DNA from 2 places in the Clostridium sp. DL1XJH146 genome. Region 2 is predicted to be linked to the other one. Evidence: a T-box and tRNA genes for the amino acid it is inferred to sense, from the RefSeq annotation. Region 2 holds a T-box; the other holds one or more tRNA genes.
What was found. The T-box of region 2 lies ahead of metG (methionine--tRNA ligase). A T-box ahead of a tRNA ligase gene usually reads a tRNA of that ligase, here a tRNA-Met.
Positions count from the first base shown of each region.

Region 1 (3,223 bases), on a different contig from region 2:
TACCTTCTTAGCTAATCCTATATCTTGAATAATTAAAGCATCTACTCCGGTTTTATATAAATAATCAATATACTTTATAGCTCTTTCAATTTCATCATCTTTAATCAATGTATTAACTGTTACATATACTTTAACACTATATAAATGGCAATAATCTACAACCTTTGCCATTGTCTCATTATCAAAATTTGATGCATAGGCTCTTGCTGAAAATTCTTGACCTCCAAGATATACTGCGTCTGCTCCATTTTGTACTGCAGCCACTAAACTTGCAATGCTCCCTGCTGGTGCTAATAATTCTATTTTTCTCATTTTTTCTCCTTAAGGTAAAATATTTCTTCAAAATAATATTATATCAAAACGGAGTATTATTCAACTGATAAAGCATTTGTCGTTCTAAATAATTATTTACTATAACTAAATTATTTCAACATCAATATATACAATTCTAAACTTTCTTGAATTATCAGATTTCTTATATATAAATGGAAATTTTACATGATTTCTTCACAAAAGTATCACATAACTATGGTAGTGTAAAAATGAATTAAAAAATTTCCACAAAGGAAGGTGATATTAAAATGATAATAAGTGGCGCAAGTAGTTTTTCGTATAATCCATATAGTAGCACTACTTTAAAAAGTTCTGTTGCAGCTTCTAGTAACACTGAAGAAACAACAAATCCAATTAAATCCAGTGAAGCAAAACCCAAAAGACCACAAGGGCCTCCTCCAGGTGGTACCCCAAAAGGTGGTAAGGGACCAAATGTTGATACAAACGATGATGATATTTGGAGTGTCGATGAAGTAGAAACATTTGTTTCTGAATCTGGTTCTTTATTGGATGTAGATGAATTTTTTAGCGAGTATGATATTGATGGAGATGGGTCTTTAGATTCTTCTGAAGTTGAAACAGTAGCCCAAAACAACGGACTTCAACTAGAATTACCAAGAATGATGAATTCTAATATAGACTTTGAAAACGAAGAACGAAATACTCTAAACTCTCTAGATACTAACTATAGTGCTGAAATGATTAATCAAATGATAAGTGCTTATACAAGTAATAATTCAGAATATCAACAAAGTGCTTATGCTATTGATGCTACAAATATTCTTGCATAAAATTTTGCAAACATAAAAACACTCTACTACTTAAGCTAATTATATATTTAAGAGATAGAGTGTTTTTTTATAATTTTAATACAAAACCATAACCTATTTTACCGAAAAAATTACTTTATCTAGCATTTGGAAATTTCTAAATCAATCAGAAAAATGAATTCAATTTTTAGAATTATGTTGACTTATTCTATTCATTAAGTTATACTATTACTTGAGTCAAAACATTTATAATATCGCGGGGTGGAGCAGCTGGCAGCTCGTCGGGCTCATAACCCGAAGGTCATAGGTTCAAATCCTGTCCCCGCAACCAAAATAACTCCTATACTGATGTATAGGAGTTTCTTATTGGAAATAAACATTTAAAATCAATATATTATAGAATTTTCATATCAAAAAACATGCTAAATATATGTAATTTATAAAAAACAATCATTAATTATTGGAGGTAAAAACATGGCTAGAAATAAAATTGTTAGTGGAGATTTTAATTATAATAACATAGAAAAAATGAATAAAAACTTTATGTATAAAAATCTTTATAGAAGTAACTGCTTTAATAGTAATTTTTCGAATTCAAATTTTGATTATGCAAGCTTTAGAGGTGCTCATTTCAAATCGTGTACTTTTTTTGACTGCACTTTTAGATGGACAGAATTTATCGGAACAAATTTAAAAGGAAGTTCTTTTAAAGAAGCTAAATTTGAAAACACTATATTTGATTCTGTAAATATAAATGGCGTCAACTTTAAAGATGCAGAATTTAAAAACACTATATTCTTATCTACAAATGCAGATAAAGCAAAACACCTAAATCTAAAAGATCCGAATATTAAAGTTTACGACGAAATGCCTAACTTAGAAATTAGCAAAGAGTTAGAACTTGCAATAGATAATATAATGGAAAATACTTTTGTTAAAAAGGCAAGAATTTTTGATACCAAAGATGGCGACTTAAATACCTTAAGCATAATGATTTTATTAGAAAACTTTGATGAAACAACCTTAATCAAAGGATTAGGTATCATTAAAACTGAACTAGATAAAGCTTTCTACACATTAAGTTACATTATAAAGTTGCTTAAAAAATATCAAATTGACGGTATTATTTAATATATAATTCAGCAAATATAAAAAATACTATTACCCAATATCCCCTTATTTGGTAATAGTATTTTTGTTTTGTTCATTTTTTATCTTATATATGTCATTGTTAAATAATAAATTAAGATATTCCACATCTAATCATTTCTAATTTCCACTTGCCCTCCACATAATTAGCATTATATTCTGGAAAAACTGCTCCTAAACTACCAAACCATGAGACACCATTAATCTCAGCCTTATTGGCACTATATTTTTTCACCTCAACTGATAACAAAGTTCCATCTAGTGTTCTCTCTAATCCTCCATTATCCTCATATTCAAATTTAGTTTTATCATCTTTTATATCTTCATAATTAAAAACACTTGGTGTCAAAATAGTAAGCTCTTTTAGCACTTCTGTTTTCCCTTCATCGCTTAAATCCTCTAAAGTATCTACTTGTACTGCTATAAACCCATCACCACCATTTTCAATTTGGAATGCCTCTTTCATAACTTCTACATATAATTCTATTCTTTTCCGTTCTTCAACACTGAATTTGTCCATAGATTGACTTTCTTGCATAATGTCCGGTGTTAAAGGTATTAAATCAGCTATCTCTTGATAATTTTCCTTATATAAAGAAACACCATACTGATTGTGAATTTCTAAGTGCTTTATTAAATTCTCCTGTAGATTTTCTCTAATCCTCTCAGCATCAACTCCATCTCCTTCAAGAATCTTTTCTGCAAGTCCTTCTATATTTTTACCTGATACAGGCATAATACAAAATTCTTCTATTGATTTCTTTAAATATGCCCCGTCCATAGGTTGTTGATATTCTTCTAAGGAGTAACTTCCATCAGAATTTTTTATATAAGTTATTGCTACTGGACCCATACTTTCACTTTCTTCTTCTATAACTTTATCGTATAATCTATATCTAGCTGTACAAGTAATTACAAATACCTTTAATTTATTTTCTTCCTCATAACTCCCAATAATATGTGGAGAAACT
Region 1 is NZ_JBTVVN010000047.1:4,727-7,949, forward strand. Features, by position in the region: gene ACVHXK_RS16185 (U32 family peptidase) at 1-312, opposite strand, end outside; gene ACVHXK_RS16190 (EF-hand domain-containing protein) at 582-1,124, shown strand; tRNA gene ACVHXK_RS16195 (tRNA-Met) at 1,359-1,434, shown strand; gene ACVHXK_RS16200 (pentapeptide repeat-containing protein) at 1,578-2,234, shown strand; gene ACVHXK_RS16205 (M56 family metallopeptidase) at 2,347-3,223, opposite strand, start outside.
Region 1: it has a tRNA-Met gene. The T-box ahead of metG (methionine--tRNA ligase) is inferred to sense a tRNA for this amino acid. The anticodon was not compared.

Region 2 (3,223 bases):
ATGCTTCCGGTAATTTTAAACTATCCATTTTTGCTTCTACTTTTTCAGATGCCTCAAGTGCTATTTGAATTAATGAACTGTCAATTTCTTCTTTCGCAGTTGGTGCTTGAATAACTCCATCAAAGTATTTGTTAATCATTGCAATTGTTCTATTTAAAAGATTTCCTAAATCATTTGCAAGATCTGAATTTGTTTTATTTATAAATAATTCGTTGTTGAAAATACCATCTTGACCAAAAGGTATTTCATGAAGAAGATAGTATCTTACTGCGTCAACTCCAAAATGTTTTACTAATATTACAGGGTCAACTACATTTCCTTTAGATTTAGACATTTTACCCCCATCTACTAAAAGCCAACCATGCCCAAATATTTGTTTTGGAAGCTCAAGTCCAAGTGCCATTAACATAATCGGCCAATATATTGTGTGAAATCTCAAAATATCTTTACCTACTAAATGTACATTTGCTGGCCAATATTTATTGTATAATTCATCCTTTTCTTGATCATATCCAAGTGCTGTTATATAGTTAGATAAAGCATCTACCCAAACATAAATAACGTGTTTTTCATCAAAAGTAACTGGAATCCCCCAATCAAATGTAGTTCTAGAAACACATAAATCTTGAAGACCAGGTCTTAAGAAATTATTAAGCATTTCATTCTTTCTTGACTCAGGTTGAATAAATTCTGGATGAGTTTCAATGTATTCAATCAATCTGTCAGCGTATTTTGACATTTTGAAGAAATATGCTTCTTCTTTTGCCTTTTCAACTGGTCTGCCACAATCAGGACACTTACCATCTACAAGTTGAGTTTCAGTCCAAAAAGACTCGCAAGGGGTACAATACCAACCTTCATACTCACTTTTATAAATATCACCTTGATCATACAATTGCTTAAATATCTTTTGAACAGTTTTTACATGATAATCATCAGTTGTTCTGATAAATTTATCATAAGAAATATTCATAAGCTCCCATAATTCTTTAATACCCTCTACAACTCCATCAATATACTCGATAGGTGTAACCCCATTATTTTCTGCTATTCTTTGTAACTTTTGTCCATGCTCATCAGTTCCTGTTAGGAAAAAAGTATCATGTCCTGTTAATTTCTTGAATCTTGCAATAGCATCAGCAGCAACAGTAGTATAGGTATTACCTATATGTAATTTTGCTGATGGATAATAAATCGGCGTAGTAATGTAATAATTTTTTTTATTCATTTTGTATCCTCCCGTTTTCTTTATAAAGATAATTTGCAATTTGCAATGTTCAATTTGCAATTTATATTGATTTTCTTCCCTTTGGTCAGAAAATCTCTAATTAATTTAATAATTAAAGATTTTGCGTAGCAAAATCATCCTTAATTGTGCATTGTGCATTGTGCATTGTGCATTGAATTAAATGCATTGTGCATTGAATTAAATGCATTGTGCATTGAACTAAAAAAAGCCCCTAAACATACTAAAAGTACATTTAGAGACGTATATACGTGTTACCACCCTAATTTATCTTTATCTCACAATAAAGATCTCAATAAGTGACTCCTCAAAAAGATTTTATCACTTTGCATTTTAACGGTTGCAACCGAATTGTCCTAATTAATACTCAGACAAACTGCTCCGAGGCCATCTTCATAAGTTATTACAACGCTAACTTTCACCTTTTTGCTAGCTCTCTTTAGATGTTTTCACTTACTACTCTTCTCTTCATTGCATTTATTTGTTATCTCAACTAAAATATTATGATAAAATCCTTAGTATGTCAATATTATTACCAAAAAAGTTTTATTTATTCTTATAATCATTATGTGCTATAATTTTTTCATAAAGAAATTGAGGTGATAAAATGAGTATCAAAGTTTTATTAATTGAAGATGAAGAATCTATAAGAAAATTCACTAAAATAGTATTAAGAAAAGAAGGTTACATTATTTTTGAAGCAGGTACAGGCGAAGAAGGTTTAGAAATACTAGCACTTGAAAATCCAGATATTGTTTTACTAGATATAATGCTTCCTGGAATAAATGGATTTGAAGTATGTGATATACTGCGTAAGAACCATCCTACTATTGGAGTTATTATGTTAACTGCTAGGGGTCAAAATTTAGATAAAGTAAAAGGTCTTCAAAGTGGTGCTGACGATTATATGGTTAAACCTTTTAATCCTATTGAATTATCTGCAAGAATACAATCATTACTAAGAAGATTAAATCCTGAAAACATAACAAAAAATAATTTAATTCTTTCCGGTCCATTCAAGATAGCCCTAGATAATAAAAAAGCTTATAAAGGAAGCGTAGAATTAAACTTAACTCCTAAAGAATTTCTGCTTCTTAAAATCTTCATAGAAAATAAAAATAAGGCCCTAAGTCGTGGTGACCTATTAGATATCGTTTGGGGATATAATTTTGTTGGAGACCCTAAGATTGTAGACGTAAATATAAGAAGATTAAGAAGTAAACTTGAAGATGATGCATCGAATCCAAAATATATAGAAACTGTATGGGGTATGGGATATCGCTGGAAGGAGAATTAACTTGAAATCAATTAGAACAAAAATTATACTAAGTTACTTCCTCATAATATTTATTACAATAATCCTTTCAGAAATTGCAATAATAACAATCTTTAGAAACAATTATTATAGCAATACTAAATCAATTTTAACTAATCAAATAATATTTTCTTCTGATAATTATAGCACTTTTTTTTCATCTAGGTCCCTTAAAGAAAATATTGCAAATGATGTAGATACCTTTTGGAGAAATACTAATGCTGAAGTTCAAATCATTGATTTAGATGGAAATTTATTAATGGATTCTATCGGTTACCTTCCAAATAACACTATAAACACTATAGATTTTACAATGGCTTTATCAGGTGAATTAGGTTCCTATGTTTACACATCAAGTTCAGCTGTATGGTCTGAAAACCTTATGAGTGTAGCCTATCCATTAAAATCAAAAGATGAAATAGTTGGTGTTATTAGGTTTATTACATCATTAAAAAAAGTTGATGAAGAAATCAAATACGTATCAATGGCATTGCTTTTAATTGGTTTTTCAGTTATTGTAATCACGGCTTTAATTAGCCTAATAATTGCTAACAGTATAACTAAGCCTATATCTAATATAATCAAAGGAACTGAAAACTTTATCGCTGGTGATTTCGATAAAAAAATCAAAAAGATTTCTAATGATGAATTAGGTAAACTTA
Region 2 is NZ_JBTVVN010000035.1:3,484-6,706, reverse strand. Features, by position in the region: gene metG (methionine--tRNA ligase) at 1-1,228, opposite strand, end outside; T-box leader at 1,481-1,727, opposite strand; gene ACVHXK_RS14540 (response regulator transcription factor) at 1,854-2,543, shown strand; gene ACVHXK_RS14535 (sensor histidine kinase) at 2,545-3,223, shown strand, end outside.